Regions from separate parts of the Cupriavidus sp. GW822-FHT06G04 genome, predicted to be linked through region 1. Evidence: predicted binding sites of a transcription regulator. Region 1 holds the regulator's gene; the other holds the start of a gene.
What was found. The regulator LexA, encoded in region 1, represses DNA repair genes until DNA is damaged. The targets are predictions, from matches to a motif close to ACTGTATNNNNATACAGT.

Region 1 (7,565 bases):
GCCCCGGTCGCTTCCACTTTAGCCTGCTCACTCATCCCGCTTGTTGCAACTCTCGTAGCTTGGTTGGGACCTCGTCTCATCGATGATGTCCCAGCGCTTGGCGCCGGGCTGTTTGGCGCGCTTGCCGGTTCACATTGCCTTTTCCATTTGTCTCCCGGTAGTGCTGCAGCAGGCGGCCGCTCTGCCTGCGCCTAGCCACCGGTGAAGGGTTTGTCGTTCGCCCCGGCTGGGGCTCATCCGAGTTAAAAATATATATATCGGAATATCTTGTATTTTATAATTCGTGCTTTTAATAAGGAAAAAATAAATATCTGTAAATCATAAAAACATTATTTTAGATTTTATTCAGTTTCTGTTGTTTGCGCGACGCATCGGCTGTTCTCGCTTGTGGGATAGCGGCGTAAGGTTTTGACGCACGAGGATGTCGGCCTCGCGTCGCAAGCGACGGCCTGTTCGGAGAACGCGATCACGGCTGGTAAGGAGCAAGCAACAGTGATGGATGTGACGGATGAACTGAAATCATGGGGCGACGGGCTGCCAAGGTCCGTGACTGGACAGCAGCCCTATCACCTGAAGGTGCTCGGAGCGAATAGTGCCGCCGGCCTCTCCGTGGTGTCATTCGAAGCCACGGAGCGCCTGGGTGAGCCCTACAGCGTCAAGATCCGATTGACCCATCCGATGGATCTGGACCGGATGGAGTACGTGCGCCGCGATGCCACGTTCTCGATCGACCCCGGCGACGGCTCCGAGCCTCGGCAATTCTCCGGCTGCATCTTCCGCTTTTCAAAAACCCGTCAGACCCGCGACTTCTGCGCCTATGAAATGGAGTTGCGCCCGAAGGTCGCCTTGCTGACGGCGGCCGTATGTCTTGCTCTCTCACTGCAGGGATGCAACCGCCACCGACCCCTTACCTCCCAGGAACAAGCCATTGTGAAAGACTTGACTGCACACCTGACGCCACGCTGCGTGGGTCGCTATCTGATCGACATGCCGGCCGACGTCCATATCTTCCAGTCCATCAAGGTCGAGGGGGTACACATCAGCACCGAGCCCATGACGATCGATGCACACCGTCGGGCGATTCAAAATCGTAGCGATGAGCTGACGACTGCAAAGAGCTATTTCGGCTATCGGTTTCTGTATGCCGACCAGGAAGTCAAAGGGATTCCGGATTCTCGGTACTTCGTATCTTTGGGAAGTATTTACGAAGATCCGGACAGCATACGCATCATCGAAGCCTACAGATGGAACAGTGGGCATCAAATCAAAATGCAGGTCGCAGCGTCTTCGGCAAAGGATTCGCTGTACTTCAAGGATCAACCCTCTATCAGAGACGATCCTGACATGACCAATGTCTCCGAGCGTCTTAGCCAAGTCATCTCACTGCTATCGAGGGCCAGAGGGCGCTCCGATGATGAGATTCCAGGCGAGCCGGGAGTGTGTTTCCAAGGTGGATTCTTGCAGGGCAAGGCGCGTGATCGAGAGAATACCAGCACTATGTTTGTGTTGAACGGCCATGACGATGTCAGCTTCAACATCGATACGGATTCGGATATCCAAACTGAGGATTCACTATTGCAGCGAGGCGCACAGATCAGGACGGCGCTGAGTCGAAGCAGCGGGCGTACGCTACGGAATGGTTCCGTAGCCCTGAAGGACTTGCCAGCCGAAGAATGGTTGATGGCGGGGAAAACGGTGCTACGCATCCAGGGGTTCCATTTTTCCCTTGAAGCCAATAGCGTGATCGGCAGTCCGCTATCCCCGTTGATATCTCTGGATTTGGATGTGGGCGCGCCCAACAAACTGTTAAATCTGCATGAGCTGGATCGCGTTTCCCTAACCGAAGGCGAGTCCATCGCCCTCTGGGACAAGGTGACGCGCACTCTCCGGCCACGGCCCAACGCGTTCTGAGGGAGCCATCTCCAGTGTGCTCCCGCCGGGTATCGACTATCCATGACCCGGCGCGCTAATAGTCTCTATCCCACCTTCACCCCGCGCCGATTCGATCGGCGCGGGCCTTCACGTCTTCGACCTCGGGGCCTCAGACAGCAAGTGGTTTCGCCGGCAGATCGTCGAGTTCAAGCATGCGGCAGATTGCCGCCATATTGCCGACCATCGTGCGGCGCTGGGCGCCCTGGTAGACGCGGACGCCCTTGATCTGGCGGAACGGCACCGGTTTGACTGGGCGACGGGAAGCGACGGTGTTCGATTGCAGCATGGCAGCACCTCGTAATTTGCGACAGCAAGAGTCCGCGCCCGTCGTCCTGAGAGGACGGGGCGGCATGGGCAAAGCAAAGCGGGTGACCAGGGCAGAAGGTTGTACTGCCTGGTCCAGACTGGGAGCCTGGGTGTCTCGCTAAGGCTAGAATCCTGACGACCGGATCAGGCCAACAGCGATGCCTTCCAGTGAAAATTCGTCTCGTCCGGACTCCAGCACGATGTTTGCGAAGTCCGGGTTCTCGGCGATCAGTTCGATCGATTCGCCGCGTTTCTTCAGGCGTTTGACGGTGACATCCTCGCCGATGCGCGCCACCACGATCTTTCCGTTCGGTGCTTCGTTGGCTTTCTTTACGGCCAGCAGGTCGCCGTCTAGGATGCCTGCATCGCGCATGCTCAGGCCGCGCACGCGTAACAGATAATCGGGGCGCTCGTCGAACACCGAGGCATCCACCTGGTATTGGCGATCGATATGTTCGGCCGCCAGGATGGGGCTGCCTGCCGCGACGCGGCCAACCAGCGGCAGCGTCAATTGCAGCACGCCTGCCATCGGCAAGGAAAATTGGTCCGGCCGCTCGGAATCGCTGCGCGAAACCTTTAGCCGGATGCCCCGCGATGCACCGGGCGTTAACTCGATAACACCCTTGCGCGCAAGCGCTCGCAGGTGCTCCTCAGCCGAATTGGGAGAGGAGAAGCCGAATTCGGCGGCGATTTCAGCGCGCGTCGGCGGGAAGCCTGTACGCTGAATTGCATCGCGGATCAGATCGAAAATCTGCTGCTGCCGGGGTGTCAGGGTCGCCATGGTTCGCCGGTCTCGTGCCGAAGCACTGTATGTTTAAACAGTATGCTGTGATTTTATACAGTATCGAGTGAAGTGCAAGCACAATTTGCAGCGGGCTTGCAAAGCCGTGGGTGGCCGTTGCTGCGCGCGGGTTTGCCGCGGTTGGGGCGCGCGGGCGTGACGGATACAATCGCCGAGCTCCAACTTACTGATCAGACATGTCAGCTTCCTTGCCTCGAATCGTCATCCTCGCCACGGGCGGCACGATTGCCGGCTCGTCCGGAAACCCCGCCAGCAGCGCGCGCTACCAGGCGGCGACCGTGCCGGTATCGCAGCTCGTAGACGCTGTGCCCGCGCTCGCTGCCGTCGCGCGGATCGAGACCGAGCAAGTGGCGCAGATCGATAGCAAGGACCTGCGGTTCGACTTGTGGGAGCGCCTGGCTGCACGGTTGGCGTACTGGTCCACCAGCGAGGATGTCGACGGAATAGTGATCACGCACGGGACCGATACACTTGAAGAAACGGCGATGTTCCTGCACCTGACGCAGACGTGTCCGATTCCCATTGTCATGACGGCGGCCATGCGGCCGTCCACGTCGCTGTCGGCGGATGGGCCCTTGAACTTGCTCGATGCGGTGCGCGTGGCTGGCAGTACCGGGGCGCGAGGGAAGGGCGTGTTGGTGGTATTGAACCAGCAGATTCATGCGGCGCGCGATGTCGCCAAGATGCACACATCGGCGGTCGATGCGTTCGCCTCGCCGGCGGGCGGTCCGCTGGGATTCGTCCAGGACGCCTATATTCGATTCCATCGCGCACCAGCCGAGGGCCGGGTGCCGGTGCAGCGTCTGCCCGTACCGACTGACTGGCCGGAGGTGGAAATTGTGTCGAGCTATGCGCAACCCGGGCGCATTGCGATCGATGCACTGGTTGCCGCGGGTGTGCAGGGGCTTGTCGTCGCGGCGGCCGGCAATGGGTCGATCCACGAAACGCTGGCGGCGGCGCTGGCCGATGCGGCTGGCCAGGGCGTGGCGGTGGTGCGCAGCTCCCGCACCTGTGCCGGACACGTTGCTATTCCCGAGACGGTCCGCCCGGAAGTGGGCATGTTTGTATCAGCCACAGACCTGAATCCCTATAAGGCGCGCGTGTTGCTCCTGCTGCTGTTGGCGGCTGATCTGCATTTGGCGCGCGACCCGCAGCGGCTGCAGGCGCTGTTTGCCGCACACTGAAGCCAATCCGGTACGTATCCTTGCGGGTCATCCGGTTTTCGGGCTATACTCGCCGGCTATCCAACCTTGCCGCACCGGACTTGACGCCCGGGTGGCTCATCCATAAGGAGCGTCAATGCGTCATTACGAAATCGTATTTATCGTCCATCCGGACCAGAGCGAACAAGTTCCGGCGATGATCGAGCGCTACAAGCAGCTGGTCACGTCGCAAAACGGTCAGGTTCATCGCGTGGAAGACTGGGGCCGCCGTCAGATGGCCTACATGATCCAGAAGCTGGCCAAGGCTCACTACGTTTGCCTGAACATCGAATGCGGCAAGGACACGCTGGCTGAACTCGAACACGCGTTCAAGTTCAACGACGCCGTGCTGCGTCACCTGATCGTCCAGACCAAGAAGGCCGAAACCGCTCCTTCGCCGATGATGAAGGAAGTTCAGCGCGAAGAAGCCCGCAAGGCAGCGCAAACGACCACGGAAGGTCAGGCCGCCTAAGTGCGGACTGCTGTGTCGCGGTGAACCAGCTACGGCTGACCGCCACGCTCGCGGAGCGGGACACGCTGCGCTATACCCCTGCCGGAGTGCCCGTCGTCAACTGCTTTCTGCAGTACGCGGGCGAGGCAGTCGAGGCGGAAACGCCCCGGCAGGTGGAATTTGCGATCGTGGCCATGGGCATAGGCGCCATGGCTCAGCGGCTCGAGCGGTTCCCGCTTGGCGCGCTGCTCGACTGCGAGGGATTTCTGGCTCGCAAGCACCGCAACAGCAAGACACTGATCTTTCACATCACTCGATGTAAAGCATTCGAAAAGGATTGAATCATGGCATTCGTCAAACGTGACAACAAGAACAAGAAGCGCTTCCAGCAACAGAACCCGCTGTTCAAGCGTAAGCGTTTCTGCCGCTTCACGGTGGCTGGCGTCGAACAGATCGACTACAAGGATCTGGACACGCTGAAGGACTTCATCGGCGACAACGGCAAGATCACGCCGGCCCGTCTGACCGGTACCAAGGCGCACTATCAGCGTCAGCTGGATACGGCCATCAAGCGCGCCCGCTTCCTGGCGCTGATGCCGTACACCGACCTGCACAAGAACTGATAGCCCAGGACCGCAAGGAGAAATATACGATGCAAGTCATTCTGCTGGAAAAAGTCATCAACCTGGGCAACCTGGGCGATATCGTTCGCGTGAAGGACGGTTACGCACGTAACTTCCTGATCCCGACCAAGCGCGCTCGCCGTGCTACGCAAACCGCCATCGCCGAATTCGAAGTGAAGCGCGCTGAGCTGGAAAAGGCCGCCGCCGAGAAGCTGGCCGCTGCGCAAACCGAAGGCGAAAAGCTGAACGGCCTGACCGTCCAGATCACCCAGAAGTCGGGTGTGGACGGCCGTCTGTTCGGTTCGGTGACCAACGCCGACATCGCCGAAGCCCTGGATGGCCAAGGCTTCAAGGTCGAGAAGTCGCAAGTGCGCCTGCCGAACGGTCCGCTGAAGATGGTTGGCGATTACACCGTTGGCGTTTCGCTGCACACCGACGTGCTGGTCGACGTGACCGTGTCCGTTCTGGGCGAGCACGTCTAAGTTGTATTTTGCTTGCGATGTGCCGGCAAAGCGCTGGCACGTCCCATGCGCCGAAAGGCAGGAGCCATGCTCCTGCCTTTTTTGTTTGCGCGGCCTCTGGCGCCGCTATAATTGCCCCCCATGAACGCGCCCGCCGCAGACCCCCAACTAGATAGTCTCAAAGTCCCTCCTCACTCGATCGAGGCCGAGCAGTCGGTGCTCGGCGGGCTGTTGCTGGACAACGCCGCATGGGACAGGATTGCCGATTTCCTTTCCGAAGCGGATTTCTACCGTTTTGACCATCGCCTGATTTTCCAGAGCATTGCGCGCCTGATTTCGGCGACCAAGCCTGCGGACGTGATCACCGTCTATGAAATGCTTCAGGTAGCGGGCAAAGCCGAGGAGGTCGGCGGGCTTGCCTACCTGAATTCGCTGGCGCAAAACACGCCAAGCGCGGCGAATATCCGCCGTTACGCGGAGATCGTGCGCGAGCGGTCCGTGTTGCGAAAACTCGTCACGGTTGCCGACGACATTGCCTCGGCCGCCTTCGCGCCCAAGGGTCGCGAAGTGCGCGAACTGCTTGACGAAGCCGAATCGAAGGTTTTTGCCATCGCGGAAGAAGGATCGCGCGGCCAGAAGGGCTTCCAGGAGATTCAGCCGCTGCTGACGCAGGTGGTGGAGCGCATCGACGAGCTTTACCATCGCGACACATCCACGGATGTGACCGGTGTGCCAACCGGTTTCATCGACCTCGACCGGATGACCAGCGGCATGCAGGCCGGCGACCTGATCATTGTGGCCGGTCGCCCGTCGATGGGTAAGACCGCGTTTTCGCTGAACATCGGCGAGCATGTGGCGGTCGAGCAAGGCTTGCCGGTGGCCGTGTTCTCCATGGAAATGGCGGGCGTTCAGCTGGCCATGCGTATGCTTGGTTCGGTGGGCCGGCTCGATCAGCATCGGCTGCGTACTGGCCGCTTACTCGACGAGGACTGGCCGCGCCTGACGCATTCGATCCAGCGCATGAACGATGCGCAGCTATTCATCGACGAGACGCCCGCCCTGAACCCGATGGAGCTGCGTGCGCGCTCGCGCCGGCTGGCGCGCCAGTGCGGGCAGTTGGGCCTGATCATCATCGATTACCTGCAGCTGATGTCCGGTTCCGGTGGCGGCGAGAACCGCGCCACGGAGATTTCGGAAATCTCCCGGTCATTAAAGGGGTTGGCCAAGGAACTCAATTGTCCGGTTATCGCGCTGTCCCAGTTGAACCGGAGCCTCGAACAACGCCCCAACAAGCGGCCCGTGATGTCGGATTTGCGCGAATCGGGCGCTATCGAACAGGATGCCGACGTGATCCTGTTTATTTACCGCGACGAAGTCTACAACCCCGATTCGCAGGACAAGGGCACGGCCGAGATCATCATCGGCAAGCAGCGTAACGGCCCGATCGGCACGGTCCGTCTCACTTTCCTCGGTCAGTTCACGAAGTTCGACAACTTCAGCGGCGGTCCTGCGTTCTTCGACAACGACACCTGATATCCACGGGTTACACCGCTGGACGGTGCAACCCTGTAAAATATTGCGCTTTGATGACAGCCGCCCACGAGGCGGCTGTCGTGCAATTGCTCTGCCTCCCATTTGCAACACAACCGAGCGCTGCCGTGAGGCGCGCCACAAGGACATTTCATGTTCGGTCGATTCATGCCCACTGAGGGCAAGTTCTTCGAATACTTCAACCAGCACGCCGACTGCGCAGTGACCGCCGCTCACGAGCTCGAGGCGTTGGTCAAC
Region 2 (7,565 bases), on a different contig from region 1:
AACGCTGCAGATCCGCCATCGCGCATACAAGCTGCTGGTGCAACACTACGCGCGCATCGGCATGCCGATCGAACCTGCCGTCTTTGCCGAGCAGCGCAGCCGTGTGCAGCAGCACATCCTGTTCCAGCGGCGCAAGGGCATTCCAGTGTCGGTCATCACCGCCGACGACATCGCGTTTCTGTTGCGCTGAACACGAGCGAGGGAGTCGCCATGCAATGCTTCATTGCTGGACCTGCGCATCCGTTGCACTGCCGGCCCGCGCATCCGTTGCGCGCACCTGGTTGCGCCCCGCTGCCTTGGCGGCATAGAGCCGGCGATCTGCCGTTGCCAGCATCGCATCGAACGACTGGCATCCGTCGATCCCGGCTTCCGCGACGCCAATGGACACGGTGAAGTGAATGCGTTCGCCGTCCGCGCCGGACGGCAGCGCATCGGGCGCCGGTTCCACGCTCAGCAGTTGCACGGCCGCGCGCAACCGTTCGGCCGTGGCGGCCACTTCGGCCAGCGTGGCACCGGGCAGCAGCACCGCGAATTCCTCGCCGCCCAGCCGTGCCGGTAGATCGACGGCGCGCAGGTTGTCGCGCAATGCGTCAGCCAGCGCGCGCAGCACCAGATCGCCGCTGGCGTGGCCCCATTTGTCGTTGACGCGCTTGAAGAAATCGATATCGAGCATCAGCATCGCAAGCGGCTTACTGTCGCGCATGCGCCGCGCAGATTCCTTGCGGAACTGCTCGCTGAAGTGGCGGCGATTGGCCAGCTGTGTCAGCGGATCGGTCTCGGCCATTTGCCGCAGTTTTTCGCCGGCCGCCACGTAGTGGTCGAACAGCTGCGTCACCACGCGCAGGCTGACAAACATCAGCAGCGGCAATGCCAGCCAGATCGCCAGCAATGGCAGGCTGATGCGCCGGAACACGGCGCGATAGAGATCGACATCGGACAGCGTCTCCAGTAGCAACCAGTTGCCGCGTTGCCCGACGCTCTCGAAGAACAGGTACTGGCCGTCGGCGTGCCGCATGCCGGCGCGCGCTTCGAACAAATCCTGCGGGCGCACCTTGCGCCAGGCCTCGCCAACATCGTCGGGCCAGCGCATGATCACGCCCCGGCGCGGGTTCGACGACGCAACGATGTCGCCTTCGCGATCCATCAGAAAGCGTTGGGAAGCGCCCTGTTCCGGCGTGCCGATCAGCGCGCCAATGCGCTGCAGATCGACATCGACCGACACCACGCCGCGAAAGCGATCGTGCACGTAGATCGGGATGCTCAGCGCGGTGCTCAGCCCCGTGCTTTCGAACGGCGCATAGGCCGGCGACAAACGGATCTCGCGCCCGGCATCTTGTCCGGGCAGCACTTCGCGGTAATAGGCAATGCCGCTGAAGCGGCGGATCAGGTCGCGGGCACGGTCCACTGGAAACGCCGGATAGGTCACGTAGAGGCCGTTGCTCGACACGAAGACGACGGCGCCCTCGGCATCGCGGGCGTTATCGGACCGTAGTTCGCGGCTCAGCCCCAGCACATGGCTGAGTTGCCGCGCGGCGTACAGATCGGCGCGCAGATCCTCGTCGCGCCGCGCGAAACCGTCGAGCCCCTTGAGCGCCTCGGCCGACACGCCAATCACGGGCGAATCGCCAAGCGGCACCGCCATCTGCCATTCGGCTTCATTGCGCGCGCCGAACGCCTGCTCGATCGCCGCATCGGCGGCCCCGGCTTCGCCGTTCTGGTAGATGGTGATCAGTTGCTGAGCGTAGTCGCGCACGAACGACAGCTTGAAGCGCTCGGCGGCGAACAGGGCTTCGAGACCCATCGCCCGCAGCGTCAGTTCGTGCTGGCGCGCAGAGACGACGCGCTCGCGCAGCGTGTACAGATCGCGCAGTCCGACGACGATCAGCAGCAGCATCACGGCGCTGAAGCCCACCACCACCACGCGCTGTGGATGCATCAGCGCAGCGCGTGGCAGCCAGCGCGATCGCGGCAGCATGTTGCGCCATGGCATTGAACGTCTCCCGGCGAGGTCCGCTTCATGAAGCTTGCAACGACGAACCGGATTGAGATCCGCTGCGGCGCGACGCCCGCAGCCTGCAACATCGATGCGGCCCTGGCAGCAGCGTGGCGCGCCGGGTCAGTGTAGTGCAGCCGCGCACGGCATGCCATCATGCACGTTGCCAACCGATATCGAGGAGACGCAACCCATGCCGCAGCATATTGGAATCGTGGCCTGCTCCGCCGAGGGCGCCGCGCTTTGCTACCGCACGATCTGCATGGAGGGCGCGGCGTGGCTCGGCGCGCATGGGCATCCCGAAATCTCGATGCATACGCCGTCGCTGGCCGCGTATGTGGAACGCCTCGACCGCGGCGACCTGGACGGCGTGGCGGCGCTGATGCTTGGCTCGGCGCGCAAGCTGGCGGCGGCCGGCGCCGATTTCCTGATCTGTCCCGACAACACGATTCATGCCGCGATGGACCGCGTGGCGCCGCGGTCGCCGTTGCCATGGCTGCACATCGCCGACGTGGTGGCCGATGCGGCGCTGGCGCGCGGCTTCCGGTGCCTGGGCATCACCGGTACGCGCTGGCTGGTGGACAGCGACGTGTATCCGGCAAAACTCGATGCGCGAGGGCTTCGGCACGTGCGTCCGCCGGTGGCAGATCGCGTGGCCATCGACCGCGTCATCATGGACGAACTGGTCCCGGGGGTTTCGACTCCGCAGGGCGTCGCCATTTTCCAGCGTGTGATCGGCGAGCTGCGCGACGCCGGATGCGATGCGGTAGTGCTCGGCTGCACCGAGATCCCGCTGATCATCGGCGACGGCAATTCGCCGCTGCCGACGCTCGATTCCACGCGGCTGCTGGCGCGCGCGGCGTTGCGTCGGGCGATCGACGGCGCGCCCGCTTGATCGCCTCGGGCGCGCGTTGATACGTCGGGCGTTGGTGGCCCGCCGCGCTCAGGCGCGTTCGGTGCGGAAGTAGATCAGCGCGATGGCAGGCAAGGCAAACCCGATCCAGCTTGCCAGCGGCCAGCCCGCACGCGCGAACGCCCACGCGCCGACCGACGACCCAATCGCGCCGCCCACGAAGAAGATCGCCATATACAGGCCGTTCAGACGGCTGCGGTGTTCGGCCGACAGCGAGAAGATGGCGCGCTGCCCGATTACGAGATTGGTGGACACCGCAAAGTCCAGCACGATTGCCGCCACGGTCAGCGACAACAAAGACAGCAGCGACCCTTCCGCACCGATGCGGCTTGCCAGGAACGATGCCGCGCCCAGCGACAACGCCAGCGCCGTCATCTGCCGGCCATGTCCGCGATCCGCATAACGGCCCGCCATCGGCGCGGCCACGGCGCCGGCCACGCCGACCAGCGCGAAGATCGCGATACCGGTCTGGGACATATGAAATGCGGGCCCGGCGAGATACAGCGGCGCAGTGGTCCAGAACAGGCTGAAGACGCCAAACAGGCTGGCCTGATACAAGGCACGCCGACGCAGCACCGGCTGGGTGCGCAACAGGTGAACCATCGAGGCCAGCATCTGACCATAGTTGACGCCGGGCGCGGGCTGGCGCTGCGGCAGCTTGCGCGCGAGCACGATGGCAAGCAGCACCATGGCCACGGCCGACGCGGCGAAGATGGCATGCCAGCCGAACAGGTCGGACACCAGGCTCGATACCGGACGCGCCAGCATGATCCCCATCAGCAGCCCGGCGGTGACATTGCCGACGGCGCGTCCGCGCATGTGCTCAGGCGCCAGATGCGCCGCGAACGGCACGAGCACCTGCACCGCCACCGAACACAAGCCGATGGCGCAACCGGCCACCAGGAAGACGCCGGCATGCGTGGCCAGCGCGGCGGCCAGCAGCGACAAGGCGCAGCCGCCGATCAGCGTCAGCACCAGCTTGCGGTTTTCCACGATGTCGCCGAGCGGCACCAGCAGCAGCAGGCCGGCGCAATAGCCGATCTGGATCAGCGTCACGATCAGCCCCGCCACTTCCGGCGACAGCTGCAGCGCCCGCGCGATCGGCCCCACCAACGGCTGCGCGTAGTAGAGATTGGCAACGATCATGCCGCAGGCCACGGCCAGCAGGGGCGTGATCCAGGCGGCTGGCGCGGTGGCGCGCTGGGCGGTGGCGGAAGTGGTCATGGGCGGGGCAATTTTGTGGGGCGGCGGTTGGGGCGCATGGCGCGTGCGCGGGGTCCGGGCGGCGTTGGCGGCGAACTGCCGCCGGAGGGAGACGCCCGGCACGACTTGGCGTCCCGACACCCGGACGCCACCGGAAGCCGCCGATTCTACCGGGACATAGATAGGCTTGTATGACGTGGGGACTCTGCGACGGCCGGGCCGGTCGGCAAGACGCGGCCCCGGCATCCGCGGCCAAGGGCGCGTTTCCCGCGGCAGCGCCGCATCTCGCCGGTGCGGCGCGGTTGATCGCGGCAGCGGGCGCAGCGCGGAGGCCGCCGCGCGGTCATCGCCGCTCAGTCGTCATCGAAATGAAACGCTTCCTGCACCGGTGCCGGATCGTCGCCCTGTTCTCCGGCCGGCAGCAGGGCGCTGACGCGCACGCCCAGCAGCCGGATACGGCGTTCCAGCGAAATCCGCTTCAGGCATTCGGTGGCGCCGCGGCGGATCATCGCGCCATCGGCAGTATGGGCGGTCAGCGTCAGGTCGCGCGTCACCGTGTGAAAGTCGTCGAAACGCAGCTTGATGCCCACGGTGCGTCCAACGTAACCCTTGCGCCGCAGATCATCGGCCACGCGCATGCAAAGCTGGGTGAACTGCTCCGACAACAGCGGACGATCGGCGCGCGGATGCAGGTCGCGCTCGAAGGTGGTCTCGCGGCTCATCGACTTCGGTTCCGACGCCACCACGACCTGCCGCTCGTCGCGGCCGTGAGCCACTTCGACCAGCCACGCCGCGTAGTTGCGGCCAAAGTGTGTCTGCAGCAGCGCGAGGTCCGCTTCGGCGAGGTCACCCACGGTCTCGATGCCGATCGCCGAGAGCTTTTCGGCCGCCTTGGGACCGATGCCGTTGACCTTGCGCGCCGGCAGCGGCCAGACGCGGACCGGGATGTCGGCGGGCGTGAGGATCGTCAGGCCGTCTGGCTTGTCCAGTTCGGAGCCGATTTTGGCCAGCAGCTTGTTGGGCGCGACACAGATCGAGCAGGTCAGCCCGGTGGCGTCGTGCACGGCCGCCTTGATGTTGGCCGCCACCTCGCACATCTCGCCCGGAACATTCGTGAGATCGATATAAATCTCATCGATGCCGCGATCTTCTATTTGTGTCGTGAATGTTCGGACTGCCGCCTTGAACAGGCCCGAGTAGCGCCGGTAAGCATCGAAATCGGTCGGCAGCAGAATGGCATCGGGCGCCAGCTTGGCGGCCTTCATCATGCCCATGGCAGAAAACACGCCGAGCGCGCGGGCCTCGTAGGTCGAAGTCGTCACTACGCCGCGCCCCGCATAGTTGCGCAGGCGCGCGTAACGGCGCGAGCCGTCGGACAACACCTCGGGTACCGCATTGCGCCCGCCGCCGATCACCACCGCCTGCCCGCGCAGATCCGGATAGCGCAACAGTTCCACGGACGCATAGAAGGCGTCCATGTCGAGGTGGGCAATACGCCTGGCGGGAACAGACATGAGGGAAAGGGCGCGCGAATACTGTATAAACGTACAGTATAGTGCGACCACGGCTGTTTTCGGAATGGTAGCCGCGATCAGATCCGCCCAACTATATGACAGAAGAATTTAACGCTAGATTTTTGGAAATATTCAATTCTTCACATCAATAACCGCGGCCTGTTTCTGCGTCATCCGGCTGACGACCAACCCTTCGATCGCATAGATCGCCAGTGACACCCAGATCAGCGCGTAGCCGATCTGCTTTTGCGCGGAAAACGGTTCGTGATAAAGCCAGATCCCCAGCAACAACTGAATGGTGGGGCCGGCGTATTGCAGCAATCCCAGCAGAGACAACGGAATCCGGCGTGCACCGGCCGCGAAGAACAGCAGCGGCACGGCCGTGACCGGGCCGGCCAGCAGCAACAGCAACTGCGTACCCGGCGCTGCGGCGCGCGTGGTGTCGTGCCCGGTGAAGAACAGCATGCCCAGCGCGATCGCCGCCAGCGGGAACAGGATCAGCGTTTCCAGCGACAACCCTTCGAGCGCACCGAGCGCGCCGGTCTTGCGCAGCAGCCCGTAGCCGCCGAACGACGCCGCCAGTCCCAGCGCGATCCACGGCAACTGCCCGGCCGACCACGTCAGCCAGAACACGCCCCCCGCCGCGATCGCGATCGATAGCCATTGCCCGGGCCGCAGCCGCTCATGCAGCAACAGCACGCCCAGCAGCACACTGAACAGCGGATTGATGAAGTAGCCCAGGCTGGCGTCGACCACCCGGTCGGCCGACACCGCCCAGATATAGAGGAACCAGTTACAGCACAGCAAACCCGCGCTGGCGGCAAAGTTCAGGATCAGCCGCGGCTTGGCCGCCACCTCGCGCAGCCAGCCGAAATGCCGGCGCCACAGCAGGATCGCACCGAGGAAAACCAGTGACCACACCATCCGGTGCAGCAGGATTTCCAGCGGCGCCACGCCGTGCAGCGATTTGATATAGAGAGGCAGCAGGCCCCAGATGATGTACGCCAGCAGGGCGTAGAAAATGCCAAGTTGCATGGGATGTGCCGGGTAGATGTCCGGTGGTGGGCGGATTCTACCGGGACGGTCGCACGGGCGTGGGGCTGCCGCGTGGAAATGCGATGCGACCATCGGGAACGTCCATTAGCGGACGATGGATGCCGCTGCGGATGCCACAGCGGACACCCCTTTTTAGGAGCGCGGCCCTCGCGACGCGCCTCTCCCACGCGGGGAGAGGACGCCACTGACAATACGCTTGCGGCGCTTACAGCTTGCGCGCGTAGCTGAACTGCGCGAAGGCCTGCTCGGCGACGTTGAACCAGGCGGCTTCGTTGTTACGGAACACGCGCCAGTCGTCGAAGATCTTCTTGAACGACGGATTCTTGGCGGTTTCGTCGGCGTAGGCTTCCTGCGTGGCCTTGAAGCACGCCTCCATGATCTCCTTCGAGAACGGGCGCAGCTTCACGCCGTTTTCCAGCAGACGCGCCAGCGCCTGCGGGTTCACGGTGTCGTACTTGGCCATCATGTTGGTGTGAGCTTCGATGGTCGCCGTTTCCAGCGCGCGCTTGTACAGCTGCGGCAGCTTTTCGTACTCGGGCGCCGAGGCATAGAACGACAGCTGGGCGCTGCCTTCCCACCAGCCCGGGTAGTAGTAGTACGGGGCCACCTTGTAGAAGCCGAGCTTTTCATCATCGTACGGACCGACCCATTCGGCCGCGTCGATCGTGCCTTTTTCCAGCGCGGGGTAGATGTCGCCGCCGGCGATCTGCTGCGGCACCACACCCAGGCGCGCCAGCACCACGCCGGCAAAACCGGCGACGCGGTACTTCAAGCCCTGCAGGTCGGCCACGGTCTTGATTTCCTTGCGGAACCAGCCGCCCATCTGCGCGTTGGTATTGCCGCCCATGAAGTTGACGACGTTGTATTCCTTGAAGAACTCTCGCAT

Region 2: dinB (DNA polymerase IV) is a predicted target of LexA. The motif match lies at 5,644-5,661, and genes of this name have one in related genera.

The regions. Positions count from the first base shown of each region.
Region 1 covers NZ_JBXALD010000011.1:257,733-265,297, reverse strand. Annotated here, with positions in the region: gene AC1RKI_RS23685 (T6SS immunity protein Tli4 family protein) at 409-1,911, shown strand; gene AC1RKI_RS23680 (hypothetical protein) at 2,042-2,218, opposite strand; gene lexA (transcriptional repressor LexA) at 2,363-3,019, opposite strand; gene AC1RKI_RS23670 (asparaginase) at 3,217-4,224, shown strand; gene rpsF (30S ribosomal protein S6) at 4,340-4,714, shown strand; gene priB (primosomal replication protein N) at 4,735-5,034, shown strand; gene rpsR (30S ribosomal protein S18) at 5,038-5,316, shown strand; gene rplI (50S ribosomal protein L9) at 5,346-5,798, shown strand; gene AC1RKI_RS23645 (replicative DNA helicase) at 5,919-7,310, shown strand; gene AC1RKI_RS23640 (DUF47 domain-containing protein) at 7,461-7,565, shown strand, end outside.
Region 2 covers NZ_JBXALD010000001.1:837,721-845,285, forward strand. Annotated here, with positions in the region: gene AC1RKI_RS03840 (hypothetical protein) at 1-190, shown strand, start outside; gene AC1RKI_RS03845 (diguanylate cyclase) at 221-1,990, opposite strand; gene AC1RKI_RS03850 (aspartate/glutamate racemase family protein) at 2,187-2,888, shown strand; gene AC1RKI_RS03855 (MFS transporter) at 2,937-4,130, opposite strand; gene dinB (DNA polymerase IV) at 4,463-5,623, opposite strand; gene rarD (EamA family transporter RarD) at 5,756-6,658, opposite strand; gene AC1RKI_RS03870 (TRAP transporter substrate-binding protein) at 6,885-7,565, opposite strand, start outside.